Regions from separate parts of the Streptomyces sp. NBC_01261 genome, predicted to be linked through region 1. Evidence: riboswitches for the same ligand, from Rfam matches in the RefSeq annotation. Region 1 holds a riboswitch; each other region holds the start of a gene.
The links. Region 1 has a riboswitch for S-adenosylmethionine ahead of OG226_RS35220 (aminotransferase class V-fold PLP-dependent enzyme). Riboswitches for the same ligand answer to the same signal wherever they lie in the genome.

Region 2: linked by a shared signal. The riboswitch ahead of OG226_RS08165 (amino acid ABC transporter permease) and the one ahead of OG226_RS35220 (aminotransferase class V-fold PLP-dependent enzyme) in region 1 are both predicted to bind S-adenosylmethionine.
Region 3: linked by a shared signal. The riboswitch ahead of OG226_RS47665 (putative leader peptide) and the one ahead of OG226_RS35220 (aminotransferase class V-fold PLP-dependent enzyme) in region 1 are both predicted to bind S-adenosylmethionine.
Region 4: linked by a shared signal. The riboswitch ahead of thrC (threonine synthase) and the one ahead of OG226_RS35220 (aminotransferase class V-fold PLP-dependent enzyme) in region 1 are both predicted to bind S-adenosylmethionine.

What each region holds. Positions count from the first base shown of each region.
Region 1 is NZ_CP108463.1:7,897,018-7,900,769, reverse strand. It holds gene OG226_RS35230 (rhomboid family intramembrane serine protease) at 1-314, shown strand, start outside; gene OG226_RS35225 (Lrp/AsnC family transcriptional regulator) at 311-592, shown strand; gene OG226_RS35220 (aminotransferase class V-fold PLP-dependent enzyme) at 963-2,336, opposite strand; SAM riboswitch class IV at 2,502-2,618, opposite strand; gene trpD (anthranilate phosphoribosyltransferase) at 2,695-3,752, opposite strand, start outside.
Region 2 is NZ_CP108463.1:1,855,989-1,859,740, reverse strand. It holds gene OG226_RS08180 (alginate lyase family protein) at 1-848, shown strand, start outside; gene OG226_RS08175 (putative leader peptide) at 989-1,102, shown strand; gene OG226_RS08170 (glutathione S-transferase C-terminal domain-containing protein) at 1,171-2,055, shown strand; SAM riboswitch class IV at 2,133-2,242, shown strand; gene OG226_RS08165 (amino acid ABC transporter permease) at 2,597-3,577, shown strand; gene OG226_RS08160 (amino acid ABC transporter ATP-binding protein) at 3,574-3,752, shown strand, end outside.
Region 3 is NZ_CP108463.1:10,728,203-10,731,954, forward strand. It holds gene OG226_RS47660 (ABC transporter substrate-binding protein) at 1-748, opposite strand, end outside; gene OG226_RS47665 (putative leader peptide) at 986-1,111, opposite strand; SAM riboswitch class IV at 1,145-1,258, opposite strand; gene OG226_RS47670 (MDR family NADP-dependent oxidoreductase) at 1,431-2,450, shown strand; gene OG226_RS47675 (MerR family transcriptional regulator) at 2,481-2,921, shown strand; gene OG226_RS47680 (hypothetical protein) at 3,349-3,579, shown strand; gene OG226_RS47685 (LLM class flavin-dependent oxidoreductase) at 3,567-3,698, shown strand; partial or broken gene OG226_RS47690 (hypothetical protein) at 3,710-3,752, opposite strand, start outside.
Region 4 is NZ_CP108463.1:6,297,372-6,301,123, forward strand. It holds gene OG226_RS28060 (alpha,alpha-trehalose-phosphate synthase (UDP-forming)) at 1-673, opposite strand, end outside; gene OG226_RS28065 (glucosyl-3-phosphoglycerate synthase) at 779-1,723, opposite strand; SAM riboswitch class I at 1,914-2,060, shown strand; gene thrC (threonine synthase) at 2,076-3,371, shown strand; gene OG226_RS28075 (MoaD/ThiS family protein) at 3,458-3,733, shown strand.

The DNA of each region.
Region 1 (3,752 bases):
TGTTCCCCCGGGCCCGCGTGACGAGTCTCCTCCCCTTCCTCTTCTTCCTGCCGCTGCGCTTCCCCGCGTGGGTCGTGCTGCCGTTCTGGGCGGCCCTCCAGTGGCTGGCGGCGGGGCAGGCGGCGCAGGGGCCCGGGGTGGCGTACCTCGCCCACCTCGTGGGCTTCACGCTGGGCTTCGGTTACGCGTGGGTGAGATTCAGGAAGAAGAAGGGCTCGAAGGGCGGACTTGGAAGGGCGGTGGTGGGAGACGGGCGGGCGACTAGAGTTGGGCCCGCCCCAGTAACGGTCCCCGAGGGAGAGAACCAGCCGTGATCACCGCGATCGTCCTCATCAAGACCAGCGTGGACCGGATTCCGGAGATCGCCGAGTCGATCGCCGCGCTCGAATCTGTGAGCGAGGTCTTTTCCGTCACCGGTACGTATGACTTGATCGCGATGGTTCGGGTGCGGCAGCACGAGGATCTGGCCGAGGTGATTCCTGGGCGGATCAGCAAGATCCCCGGAGTCGAGGGGACGGATACGCACGTGGCGTTCCGGACGTACTCGCAGCATGACCTTGAGGCCGCGTTCGCCATCGGGTTGGACTCGTGAGGTTGGGCGCCTAGTGGGGTGGGGGGCGCGGATCGTTTGCGACTGACGGCCGTGTGTGGCTGGTCGCACAGTTCCCCGCGCCCTAAGGGGTTGCACTGACGCCCGTCACATCGGACCGAGTGGTCGCGCCCACCCGGCGGAGCCGCACATCGACACAGCCCCGCGCCCCTAGGGGGTTGCACTGACGCCCGTCACATCGGACCGAGTGGTCGCGCCCACGCGGCGGAGCCGCAGATTGACACAGCCCCGCGCCCCTAGGGGGTTGCACTGACGCCCGTCACATCGGACCGAGTGGTCGCGCCCACGCGGGGGAGCCGCAGATTGACACAGCCCCGCGCCCCTGGGTGGGCTGCCCTACAGCCCGTTCAGATCACACCGTGGGGACACAACGGCCGTTCTCCGTGCGGTAGTTCCACTTCGCACCGTCGGTCACCAGCTCCCGTACCGCCGTCACGAAACGCTCGACGTGCTCGTCCGGGGTGCCCGCGCCGAAGCTGACTCGGATCGCGTTGAGGGACTTCTCGCCCGGGGCCGCCTCGGGGGCGCCGCACTCGCCCTGGGTCTGCGGGTCGCTGCCCAGCAGGGTGCGGACCAGGGGGTGGGCGCAGAAGAGGCCGTCGCGGACTCCGATGCCGTACTCGGCGGAGAGGGCGGCGGCGAAGTGGGAGCTGTTCCAGCCGTCGACGACGAAGGAGATCACGCCCACCCTCGGGGCGTCGTCGCCGAACAACGACAGCACGCGCACCTCCGGGACCTCGGCCAGGCCTGACCGCACCTTCTCGATCAGGTGCCTCTCGCGGGCGACCAGGGTGTCGAAGCCCGCCTCCGTGAGCGCCTTGCAGGCCGACGCGATGGAGTAGGCGCCGATGACGTTCGGGGAGCCGGCCTCGTGGCGGGCCGCGCTGTCGTGCCACTCCACGTCCACTCCCCCGTCCTCGCGCCGCGTGACCTTGCGGCTCGCGCCGCCGCCCGCGAGGTAGGGGTCGGCCGCCTGGAGCCAGTCCGCGCGGCCGGCGAGGACGCCCGAGCCGAAGGGGGCGTAGAGCTTGTGGCCGGAGAAGGCGATCCAGTCGACGTCGAGGTCCTGGACGGACACCGGGTGGTGCGGGGCCAGTTGGGCGGCGTCCAGGACGATACGGGCGCCGTGGGCGTGAGCCGCGGCCGCCAGCTCCCGTACCGGCCACAGCTCGCCGGTGACGTTCGAGGCGCCGGTGACGCAGACCAGGGCCGGGCCGTACGGGTCCCGGCCGGCGAGGGCCTGCTCCAGGGTCTCGACGGCCTGGGCCGGGGTGCGCGGGGCGTTGAGGTAGGTGACCCGGGCGTCCTTCCAGGGGAGCAGGGACGCGTGGTGCTCGGTCTCGAAGACGAAGACCTGACAGTCGGCGGGGAGGGCGGCGGCGAGGAGGTTCAGGGAGTCCGTGGTCGAGCGGGTGAAGATCAGCTGGTCGTCGGCGCGGCAGTCCAGGAACTCCTCGACCGTCCTGCGGGCGTTCTCGAACAGGTCCGTGGAGAGCTGCGAGAGGTAGCCGGCGCCGCGGTGCACGCTGCCGTAGTACGGGGCGTAGGCCGCCACGTCGTCCCAGACGCGCTGGAGGGCGGGGGCGCTGGCCGCGTAGTCGAGCGCCGCGTAGGTGACTTCGCCGCCCGTGACGAGCGGGACGGTGACATCCCGGCCGAGAACGGGCAGCGCCTCCGGAATGTCACTGCAAATGGTCTGAGCGGCGGCAACGGTGGAGACAGACATGGCGAACTCCCGTAAGAGGCAGGCGAATTCACTGCGCGAGCGGGCATGGCTTCGGCGCAGGGAAAGGTAAAGGGGGATGTGCGGAGTGGGGGCTTCGCGCCCTATCGCATTCGCTTGCTCACAGAGAGCTCCCTCGATGACCAGGACCCCTGGTGTCTTTCGAGGGGCCCGCGCTTGCCGCAGACCTCGCTGCCTACGGCCTGGTCTTCACCCGGGGCACCCCGCCACGGACGGAGGGTTGCCGGACAGTCGGCCGGGGCCTCATGACTGTCACTCATGACCTGGTCGGAAAACCTACGCGAGGTGATCGGTGTCCCGCAACCCGTGTCCGGATCGCGGGACACCGACCGCCGTGCCGCTATGCGTTGCTGGCGGCGGCCCAGCGCTCCAGCGTGCGCTTGGCCGCCCCCGAGTCGATCGACTCGGCCGCCTTCGCCATCCCGGCCCGGATCCGGTCCGCCAGCGGCCCGTCCCCGGCCTCCAGCGCCACCAGGGCCGCCGCCGAGTTCAGGAGTACGGCGTCGCGTACGGGGCCCGTCTCGCCGTCCAGGAGACGGCGGGCGACGTCCGCGTTGTACTCGGGGTCGGCACCGCGCAGGGCTTCCACGGGGACCAGTTCGAGGCCGACGTCCCGCGGGTCGAAGGACTCCTCGGTGACCTTGCCCTCGCGGACGATCCACACCCGGGAGGTGGCCGTGGTCGTCAGCTCGTCGAGGCCGTCGTCACCGCGGAACACCAGCGCGGAGGAACCGCGTTCGGCGAGTACGCCCGCGATGAGCCCGGCCATGCGGGTGTCGAAGCAGCCGACCGCCGACGAGGTGACCCTGGCCGGGTTGGTCAGCGGGCCGAGGAGGTTGAACGCGGTCGGCACTCCCAGGTCTCGCCGGACCGCGCCCGCGAACCGCATCGTGGGGTGGAACTTGGCCGCGAAGCAGAACGTGATCCCGGCCTCCTCCACCACCTGCGCGACCCGCTCGGGCGACAGCTCCAGGTTGATGCCGAGCCGCTCCAGCACGTCGGAGGAACCGCTCGCCGAGGACGAGGCCCGGTTGCCGTGCTTGACGACCCTCGCACCGGTGCCCGCGATCACGATGGCGGACATCGTCGAGATGTTGACCGTCTTGGCCCGGTCGCCGCCCGTACCGACGATGTCGACGGCCGGCCCCGGGATGTCCAGCGGCTTCGCGTGGGCGTACATCGTCTCGACGAGGCCGTTGATCTCCTCGACGGTCTCGCCCTTGGCCCGCAGCGCCACCAGGAAGCCCGCGATCTGGGCGTCCGCCGCCTCACCGCTCATGATGCGGTCCATCGCCCACGCCGTGTCGGCGGTGCTCAGGTCCTGTCCGGCGAGCAGCGCGCTCAGTACGTCGGGCCAGGAACGGGCCGCCGCGGTGTCGCCTCCAGCGGGGGTCACAG
Region 2 (3,752 bases), 6.0 Mb from region 1:
CCGTGTGTGCCGCGAACATCCTCAACGCCTGGTCTTCGACGCTGACTTCGGTCACCGGAAACGCCGACCGGTTCCTCGCGGCCGGACTCTACGGCTGGCAGTTCGCCAACGCCTGCGAACTGATGCGGGACTACAGCGGGTTCCATCTCGCCGCCGCCCAGCAGATGCTGGCCAACGTCTTCTACCCGCTCAACAACAGCTTCCTGACCAACCACAACGACGCCTGCATCACCAACTACTGGGCCAACTGGGACCTGTGCAACATGGCCTCGATCCTGGCCATCGGCATCCTCAACGAGGACTCCGCCAAGTACGACCAGGCCGTCACGTACTTCAAGTCCGGTGCGGGCAACGGCTCCATCGCGCACGCGGTGCCGTATCTGTACACCGACTCGGACGGCTACGCGCTGGGCCAGTGGCAGGAATCCGGCCGCGACCAGGGCCACACCGTCCTGGGCATGGGCCAGATGGGCGCGGTCTGCGAGATGGCCTGGAACCAGGGCGACGACCTCTACTCGTACGACAGCCGTCGCTTCATGAAGGCCGCCCAGTACGTCGCGAAGTACAACAACGGCAGCGACGTGCCCTTCACCACCTACACGTGGGGCACCGGCCAGAACTGCGCCCAGTCGTCCCAGACGGTGGTCTCCTCCGCCTCGCGCGGCCAGATCCGCCCGGTGTGGGCGATGCTCCACTTCCACTACAACCGGCGGATCGGCCTCGACGACCCGTACATCTCGGCCATGTACTACGACCTCGTCGCGCCCGAGGGCGGGGGAGGTGACTACGGCTCCGACAGCGGCGGCTACGACCAGCTCGGCTTCGGCACCCTGATGTACGCGAAGTAGCGGCGCTGACCTACGCGAGGCAGCGACCCGGGATGTCCACGGGTCGGGCATCGGTGCCCGACCCGTGGACGCCCTCTTGACCCCGGGCGACGGCGGATCGACACTCCAGTAGGGAATCCTAGTGAACAGGTAGGGAAACAATGGGGCGCCTTGAGTCGGTCACCACCAGCCGCGGGGACCGTTCGCCTCTTCTGACCTCCCGCCGTCACATCGACCTGCTGCGGGTCTGCAGCGCGCTGAACCCCCCGCGCTGAGCCCCCGTCCTCCGCTCGACGACGCTTCCGCCGCGCGTACGTCCACGCGCCCGTACCAGGGGAGTCCCATGTCCAGCACGCCTCTCGCCGCCATCCCCGCACCCCGTTCCGCCCCCGTGTTCCGGGGCCGGATCGGACGCGACGCGCGCAGCGGGCACTACGCCGTGCCGCGCCGCTACCGCCTGCATCTGTCCACCGCCTGCGCCGACGGCCTGCGCATCGCCGTCACCCACAGCCTGCTCGGCCTCGACGAGAGCTGTCCGGCCGTGTTCCTGTCCGCCGTACCCGACTGTCCCAGCGGTGGACACTCCGCGTTGCGCCCGCTCTACGAGGCGAGCGCGCACCGCTACTCCGGACCGGCCGCCGCGCCGGTGCTCAGCGACGACTGGTCCGGCCGGATCGTCAGCACCCACGCGCCCGACATCATGCGCGACCTCGCCCGGCACTTCGGCGCGGGGGGACCCCAGTTGTACCCGTGCGGCGCCGAGTCGGAGATCGAGGCCGTCGAGCGACTGTGCGCCGAAGGCATCGAGGACGCCGCGCAGCGGGCCGGCGCGGCCGGTGTCGAGCAGGAGGAGCGCGACGCGGCGGTCGCCCGGCTGCTGGAGACCCTGGGTTCGCTGGACCGGTGGCTGGACGGCCGCGAGCACATGATCCGCGACGAACTCACCGCCGCGGACGTCGAGTTGTGGGTGTCACTGGTCCAACTCGACACCGTGCACCGCAACCACCTCGACGCCGCCGCCGTACAGCGCATCGCCGACCACCCCCACCTGTGGGCCTACGCCCGCCGCCTGGCCGCCCACCCGGCCTTCGGCACCCACCTCGACCTCGACGGCATCGCCCGCCGTCACCACGCCCGCTGCCGGGGCTTGGAGGCCGCCGGCGCGGCTGTCCAGATCCTGGACTGGGCCGCCCACGTGGCAGACGAAACGGGAGCTTGCCGCAGCTGAGCGCGTTCTGTGGCGTCCAGTTGGTGGACGGCCATTGACATACGTTCGGACAATTGTCTTAACTTGCGACCTAGAACGGTCATGAGTGTCAGCGACAAGCCCTGGCTTGCTGACCGGCAACCCTCGCACGCGGTGGGGTGCCCCAGGTGACGACCGGACCGGATGACGTTTTCGGTAAGCGCGAGGCCCCTGGGCCACAACAGTGATGGGTGACGGACATGTACGCAGCTCTCCGGACGGCAGTACGCCGCTCCCCGGGCTGCGTACTGCCGTGCGTGAACCCTCTCGTCGCGGACCGTGCCGTCGATCTGCTGCGCGTCAACAGCGCACTGTGTACCGCGTGTACCGCCCCGGGCTTCGCCCGCTGTCGAGGCTGACGACTTCTCCCAGCCCTCGCGTTCCGCGTTCCTGACGAACACCGCCCGCGCGGTGTGCCGTTGTCCGCCCAGCCCCCGGTCCTGTGTGTACCTCACCTCGTGCGTCGCGCCAGCCTCGCCCGGGTGTCGCGACCCGGGGTGTCCGACTTCCGCCGGAGCCCTCCATGACTGAACCCCCGGGCACCACCGTGTCCCTGGCCGCCGCGCCGCCCGCCGACGCCCCGTCAAAACCCCTGACAGCACAGCGAGTTCAGCCGCTGCGCCGGCCCGGCCGGTGGATCGTCACTCTGGTCGTGCTGGTGCTGGTCGCCCAGTTCATCCACGGACTGGTCACCAACTCCTTCTACCAGTGGGACCGCTTCGGCTACTGGTTCCTGCGCCCGACGATCCTCGACGGACTCGTCATCACCCTCGAAGTAGCCGCGCTGAGCGCCGTGTTGGGCCTCCTCGGCGGCATCCTGCTCGCCCTGGCCCGGCTCTCCAAGAGCCCGGTACTGCGCGCGGCGAGCTGGACCTACGTATGGGCCCTGCGCTCGATCCCGCTCATCGTGGTGCTGATCTTCCTCTACAACTTCAGCGCCCTGTACCAGACACTCAGCATCGGCGTCCCCTTCGGCCCCGCCTTCTTCTCCTTCGACGAGTCGAAACTGGCCACCGACATGGCCGTCGCCGTCGTCGGCCTCAGCCTCAACGAGGCGGCCTACGCGGCGGAAGTGGTCCGCGGCGGCATCCTCTCCGTCGACCAGGGTCAGCACGAGGCGGCCTCCGCCCTCGGCCTGCCCAAGGGCTACCAGTTCCGCAGGATCGTCTTCCCGCAGGCGCTGCGCTCCATCACCCCGAACTACGTCAACCAGCTGATCGGCCTGATCAAGAGCACCTCCCTGGTCTTCTACGTCTCGCTGCTCGACCTGTTCGGCTCCGCGCAGACGATGGGCTCCACCTACCCGGGCGACATCGTGCCGCTGCTCCTGGTCGTCACCGTCTGGTACCTGATCCTCACCAGCGTCGTGTCCGTCATCCAGTTCTACGTCGAGCGGCACTACGCCCGGGGCGCCACCCGCTCCCTGCCGCCGACCCCGATCCAGAAACTCCGCACTGGTGTCACCGACCTGCGGGCCCGCATCCGCAGGGAGGCCGCCGTATGAGCACGAACACCGTCGAACCGCTGGCGGACATCACACCCGCCGCCGTAGAGGTGCACGACGTCCACAAGTGGTACGGCGCGCACCGGGTGCTGGACGGCGTCGACCTGACCGTGCGGCCCGGCGAGGTCACCGTGATCCTCGGCCCGTCCGGCTCCGGCAAGTCCACGCTGCTGCG
Region 3 (3,752 bases), 2.8 Mb from region 1:
CCTTGAACACCAGCTTGTCCAGATACGCCTCGCCCTTCTTGCTCCACAGGGAGGAACCCCAGTCGTAACCCGTACGCCTGGCCAGGGTGATCGACTGGTTCTGCACATAGCTCTTCAGCGTGAAGGGCCCGGACCCCACCACTCCCTGGCTGCATTTCTGCTGCGGGGTCCTCTGCACGCTCGCCGAGGACTCGATGCCCAGCGAGTGAGTCGAAGTCGCCTGCAGGAACTGGGCGTTGGGCTGCTGGAAGGTCACCTTGACGGTGAGCGGGTCGACCACGGTGGTGCTCTTGACGCCGCTCAGATAGCCCTCGGCGAGGGTTCCCAGCGCGCCGAGTCTCGGCACCGCGTCGAAGTTGTCCTTGACCACCTGCGCGGTCAGCTTGGACCTGTCGCTGAAGGTGACACCCGATCTGAGGTGGAAGGTGAACGTGGTCGCGTCCGAGCTGACCTCCCAGCTCTTCGCCAGCCACGGCACGATCTTGCCGGTCCTGGGATCCTGGTCGGTGAGAGAGTCGACGAGCTGCCGTACCGAGTAGATGGTGTCGTTGCTGCCCACCTGCTGCGGGTCCACGCAACCGGAGTCGGAGCCCACCGCGAAGGTCAGGGTGCCACCGGACTTGGCCTGGCCGCTGCCGCTGTCGGAGCCGCCGCCTCCCGATCCGCAGGCGGTCAGCAGGATGCTGGTGGTCAGGAGGGCGGTGAGTGCCGTCCATCGGGCGGGGCGGATGTCCGGATGTGCTCTCACGGAGAGTGCTCCTACTCGTGTCACTACGCATGGGGTGCCCGCGGATCACGGCCGCGCACACGGGCGCGCCGCTCCGGTCGGCTCAACGCCGTTGACGGGCAGTGCAGTTGGAGGGTCAAGCGGGAAGGGGGGCGCGGCGGGTGCGGATGCCGTCCGTGAACACGGACAGGACCGCGAGAGGCTGCGGAAAAATGCCTGCGGGCCGCGACGGACGTCAGACGGACGTGGTCAAGGCGGTCAGGCGCGACACAGACAGCTGGTGAAGCGCTGCAGGTCGATGTGGCGGCGGCGGGAGAACCGGGAGAAGACGGTCGCGGCCGTCAGGGAGGCGACGGAGACGCTCGGGTCACTGCTGTGTCGCACGACCGTCCTCCCCGTCTCCGACCCTGGCCAAGGGCCCCGCGCTTGCAGGGATCGTCGGTGATCCTGCCGGGCTTTCACCTGGAGCACCCCACCGCGTCGGAGGGTTGCCGGTCAGCAAGCCAGGGCTTGACGCTGACACTCGATGCCGGTCGCGATCGTACGGAGCGACGTCGTCGTACGTCAATGGCGGGTCCGGCGCGACGAGGGAGATCGACCGGGCGGCCCAGCCCGACTTGACCTTGACGTGCGCGTCAACTCTTAACGTCGGTGGGCGCCGTACACGGTGTGCGGCCGTCAACGACCCGCCAGGAGCCCGTAGATGCCTCCGTCGAACATCCCCGCCACGCACCGCGAGGTCCGACTCGCCTCCCGTCCCCAAGGTGCCCTGGAATCGCGCCACTTCACCGTGGCGGAGGTCCCCGTCCCGGAACCGGGACCCGGGCAACTGCTGGTCCGCAACCGCCTGATGGGCGTCGCCGCGTCACTGCGCACGCTGATGGGGGAACAGGCGGGGCTGCCCCTGCCGTCGTTCGAGGTCGGCGGACCGCTGTCGGCCCCGGCCGTCGGGGAGGTGGTCACGGCCCCCGAGGGCGGGACCCCGCGCCCCGGCGATCTGGTGTCGCACTGGGCGGGGTTCCGCGAGTACGCCGTGGTGGACGCCGACGCGGTGCAACCCGTCGACCTGACGGTTCTGCCGGACCCCGTGGCATACCTCTCGCAGGGACCGGCGGCCTGGATCGGCGTCGTCCGGGGCGCCGAAGTACGCGAGGGGGACACGGTGTTCGTCTCCGGCGCGGCGGGCGGACTCGGCACCCTGGCCGGGCAGTTCGCCCGGCTGCGCGGAGCCGCCCGGGTCATCGGCAGCACCAGTTCACAGCGCAAGGCCGACTACCTGGTCGGGACACTGGGCTACGACGCGGTCGTGCTACGCGGAGCCGAACCCATCGAGGAACAGCTGCGCAAGGCGGCCCCGGACGGCATCGACGCGGTCGTGGACAACGTCGGCGGTGAGCAACTGCGGGCCGCGCTCGCCCTGGCCCGGCCCGGTGCCCGAGTGGGGCTGATCGGAGCGCTCTCCGCGCAGATCCCGGGCGAGAACACGGCGCCCGTCGAGATCGACACGTACTCGCTGATCGTGCGCGGGATCCAGCTCCGCGGCATCAGCGGCGCGCGCCACCGGGACGCGCTGACGGAATACCCGGAGACCTTCGGCCGTTGGCTCCGCGAGGGCTCGGTCACCGTCCCGCACACCCGCCTGTCCGGAATCGACCAGGCACCCCGGGCCCTGATGGAACTGCTCGAAGGACACCACATCGGCAGCGTGGTCGTGGAGTTGTAGTCGTCGGCCACCCGACTTCCGGAGGACGGAATGCGCATCGGCGACGCGGCGGCGGCCGTGGGTGTCACCACCCGAACCCTGCGCTACTACGAGCAGCGCGGCCTGATCACGGCTCGGCGTACGGCGTCGGGACAGCGGGAGTACGAGGAGGAGGACGTACGCCGACTCCACGCCGTCCGCGAGCTGTTGGACTCCGGCCTCACCATCGGCGACGTGCGGCTCCTCATCGACATCCTGGACGCGCTGCCCGGCCGCCCGGAGGTGCCGGCGGCCCACACGGGGCCGTACGCGGAGACGTGCGTCGTCCCTCAGGTGGCCTTCCGGCGACTGGCCGAACTCGACGCGCGCATCCGGGGGTTGACGGAGGTACGGGATCGCCTGGCCGACCGGCTCGACGTACGGTTCGGTGTCCTGGTCGGCCAACTCATCGGCCTGGACGTCCCCATGAGCGATGCCCCCGCCGGTTCCTGACACGGCCGCCGCCGAAGGTCCGCACACAGGCGGGCTTGCGGCGCCGGGCGGCGCCGGGAGATCATGCGCGTGCCCGGCGGGCGCCGGACGCGAGCCCGGAGTGCCCCTGCGCCGAGGCGCCGCAGGTTGCCGACGTCAGGACGGAGGGGAGTCATCGTGAGGACATCACCCCTCGGTCCGGTCCGCACCGCGGCTCTGCTCCCGGTCCGCACGAAGCGCCGGCACGTCGACCTGTGCCGGACCCACACCGCGCTCTGTCGCTGACCGGTCCCTCCGGCTCTCTCCCGGCAGGCCCGCGCCTCTCTCGCGCCTGACCGGTTTCGACCTCGCGTGTCCGGGCGTCGGCCCGTACCCGGGGAACTCCGTCACCCCACCACGCCACCGGCCGCGACGACACCGGCACCGGTGAGACGAGAACGGACGAGTCATGAGCGCGAAACAGCCCCGAACGCTGAAAACCGTCACCGGAGCCGGCGGCACCTCGGAGACCTACGACCTGGCCGTCGACCCCACCCGGTCCACGCTGGACACCGCTGTCCGGGTCGCGAAGCTCGCCGAGGCGGCGAGGATCGACGCACTGTTCACCGCGGATCTGCTCAGCTTCGACGCCCAGGGGCGATCGGCTCGCAGGAGCCGCTGGTCTTCGTGTCCGCCCTGAGCCAGGTGACCTCGCGGATCGGCCTGATCGCCACGGTCTCCACGACCTTCCACCCCCCGTTCAACCTGGCCCGGCTGTTCGGCACCCTTGACCACGCCGCGCCCGGATCGTCCTCGTAGGTCAGGGGGTTCACGTGCGGCTCGATCCATACCGCTCCGTCTGCCGCGGCATCC
Region 4 (3,752 bases), 1.6 Mb from region 1:
AGGCCGCGAACGCGTCCGCCCAGCGGTGGGTGAGGAAGCCGAGGCGGTCCGCGCCGAGCATGCCCGTCAGCAGTTGCTCCCGGATGTCGTCCGGCAGCATCCGGAAGTAGTCCGCCGGCGCCCACGGCGTGTGCGAGAAGTGGCCGATCCGCAGGTCCGGCCTCAACTCCCGCAGCATCCCCGGGACCAGGCACAGGTGGTAGTCCTGCACGATCGCGACGGCACCCTCCGCCGCCTCCTGGGCCAACGCCTCCGCGAACGCCCGGTTGTACGTCTCGTACGACGCCCACTGGCGCCGGAACTCCGCGTCGAAGACCGGCTCCAGCGGGGTCTGGTACAGCATGTGGTGGACGAACCAGAGCACGGAGTTGGCGATGCCGTTGTACGCGTCGGCGTGCACGTCCGCCGGGATGTCCAGCATCCGTACGCCGTCCTCGCCGACCCCGCGCCGTACGGCCTCGCGGTCGCCGTCGGACAGCGCCGAGCACACCCACAGCGCACCCGCGTCCGGGCCGATCGCCGACAGCCCGGACACCAGGCCGCCGCCACCCCGCCTGGCGCGCAGCGAACCGTCGTCGCCCACCTCGTACGAGACGGGGCCGCGATTGGACGCGACGAGCACCTGAGCAGCACCGCGAGGGGGCGTGGAAGGCGTAGAAGCCGTGGAAGCCATACGCCACAACCTAGCCCGGCCCGGAAACGCTCAAACGTACGGACGGCCGTCGGCGGACTGTACGAGTCCGTATACGACCGTCCGTGAGCGTCTGTAACTGTGCGGTTATGCGACCTTGCGTGACTGGTACTCGGTGATGTCCGCCATCGGCGGCCGTTCCTCCGTGTCCACGGAGTACGTGCGCGGCTCGAAACCGTCCGGACCCCGCTCGAACTGGGTGAGCGACGGCCGGATCAGATGCCCTCGGGCCAGCCTCAGCTGAGCCGTGCGGTAGATCTGCGCGGCCATCCGCCCCAGGGCCTGACCGTCCTGGTGGCGGTGCTTGCGCACGCCCACGTCGACCTGGGCGAGGGCGTCCAGCCCCACCAGGTGCAGCGCGTCGACGAGCATGCCCAGTTCGACGCCGTACCCGACCGGGAACGGCAGCTGTTCCAGCAGCGAGCGGCGGGCCGCGTACTCGCCGCCGAGCGGCTGCACGAAACCGGCCAGCTGCGGCCAGTGCATGTTCAGCAGCGGGCGCGCCATCAGCTCGGTGACACGTCCGCCCTGGCCGGCCGCGCCGCCGAGCGGGCGGTCGTACATCGCCTTGACGAGGTCGACGCCGGGGTCGGTGAGCAGCGGGCCCACGATCCCGGTGACGAAGTCGGAGGAGAACTCCTTCAGGTCCGCGTCGATGAAGGCGACGATGTCGCCGCTGGTGACCAGCAGCGAGCGCCACAGCACCTCGCCCTTGCCGGGCACGGCGGGGATGCGGGGCAGGATGTCGTCCCGGTGCACGACCCGGGCGCCCGCCGCGGCGGCCACCTCGGAGGTGCGGTCGGTGGACCCGGAGTCGACGACGACGATCTCGTCGACGAGCGGGACCTGCTGCATGAGGTCGTGACGGATGATCGCGACGATGTCGCCCACCGTCGCTTCCTCGTTGAGCGCGGGCAGCACGACGGAGACCGACTGGCCCGTACGGTGCTTCGCGGCCAGGATCTTGTGGAGCGGCCGGTCGGTCATGGACCAGGAGCGGGTGCTCAGCCAGTGCTCGACTTCTTTCAGCACGTTGCGCGGCTCCTCTGCGTTCTCTCGGCGAGAGGCGATCACCCTGTGTAGGTGATTCGTCTCGCGGTTCGGACGGCTCACTCAACTGTCCTGGCCTTCGGTTACAGTCTTGAACAACGCTGATGACCATCGCATGTCGGGGGCCGTCAACGCTCACGCAAGTGACACAACCGCATACACAACTGAACACCGCTCATCCAGAGGGGCAGAGGGATACGGCCCGTTGAAGCCCCGGCAACCCTCCAGCCGGTCTTGTCACGTTGATGTGGCGAGGCTCCCGGCTCGGGAAGGTGCCAAATCCGTCTCATGGCGAAATGCGTCGTGAGGAAGATGAGGAAAGGGCCTCGCCTCCATGGCTGCGCAGACTGTTGCAAGCACCACGAACTCCGTAGACGCCGTCGATCTCGGCCCCGCCGTAGCGCTGTCCTGCCGCGAGTGCGGCCACCGCGTCCCGCTCGGTCCGGTCTTCGCCTGCGAGGAGTGTTTCGGCCCGCTGGAGATCGCCTACGACTTCTCGGCCTACGACACCGAAGAGCTCCGCAAGCAGATCGAAGCGGGCCCCGCGAACATCTGGCGTTACGCGCCCCTGCTGCCCGTCCCCGCCGACGTGGCCGACAAGCCGAACATCAACCCCGGCTGGACCAAGCTCGTCCAGGCCGACAACCTCGCCCGCGAACTGGGCGTGGACGCGGGCAGGTTGTTCGTCAAGGACGACTCCGGCAACCCGACGCACTCCTTCAAGGACCGCGTCGTGGCACAGGCCATCGAAGCGGCCCGCGCGTTCGACTTCACCACCCTCTCCTGCTCCTCCACCGGCAACCTCGCGGGCGCCGTCGGTGCCGCCGCCGCCCGGGCCGGCTTCCGTTCCTGCGTGTTCATTCCGCACGACCTGGAGCAGGGCAAGGTCGTCATGGCCGCGATCTACGGCGGCGAGCTCGTCGGCATCGAGGGCAACTACGACGACGTGAACCGCTTCTGCTCCGAGCTGATCGGTGACCCGGCCGGCGAGGGCTGGGGGTTCGTCAACGTCAACCTGCGGCCGTACTACGCGGAGGGCTCCAAGACCCTCGCGTACGAGATCTGCGAGCAGCTCGGTTGGCGGCTCCCGGACCAGCTCGTGGTGCCCATCGCCTCCGGGTCGCAGCTCACGAAGATCGACAAGGGCTTGCAGGAGCTGATCAAGCTCGGGCTCGTCGAGGACAAGCCGTACAAGATCTTCGGGGCGCAGGCGGAAGGGTGTTCGCCGGTCTCCGTCGCCTACAAGGCCGGGCACGACGTCGTAAGGCCGCAGAAGCCGAACACGATCGCGAAGTCGCTGGCCATCGGGAACCCGGCGGACGGTCCCTACGTGCTGGACATCGCCCGGCGGACCGGTGGGGCGGTGGAGGACGTCAACGATGAGCAGGTCGTCGACGCGATCAAGTTGCTGGCGCGGACCGAGGGGATCTTCGCGGAGACCGCGGGTGGGGTGACCGTCGGTGTGGCGAAGAAGCTGATCGAGAACGGGTTGCTGGATCCGACGCTGACCACTGTCGTGTTGAACACCGGTGACGGGCTCAAGACGTTGGATGCGGTGGCCGGTACCGGGCTCACCGCGACGATCCGGCCGAACCTTGAGTCGTTCAGGGAAGCTGGACTCGGGTCCTGAGCGTCGTTCTTTGACTGCGGGCCCGTGAGGGCTGGCCGCGCGGTTTCCCGCGCCCCTGAGGGCATCACCTGACCGGAGGTTTCATCGTGAGCGTTAGTGTCCGCATCCCTACCATTCTCCGCACCTACACCGGCGGGCAGGCCGAGGTGACCGCCGAGGGCGCGACCCTCGCCGAGGTCATCAGCGACCTGGAGAAGAACCACACCGGGATCTCCGCCCGCGTGCTCGACGATCAGGGCAAGTTGCGGCGGTTCGTCAATGTGTACGTGAATGATGACGATGTGCGGTTCGAGCAGGGGCTGGAGACGGCCACTCCGGACGGGGCCGGCGTCTCGATCATTCCGGCTGTCGCCGGCGGCTGAGCGGGGGCCTGAAGGTCCC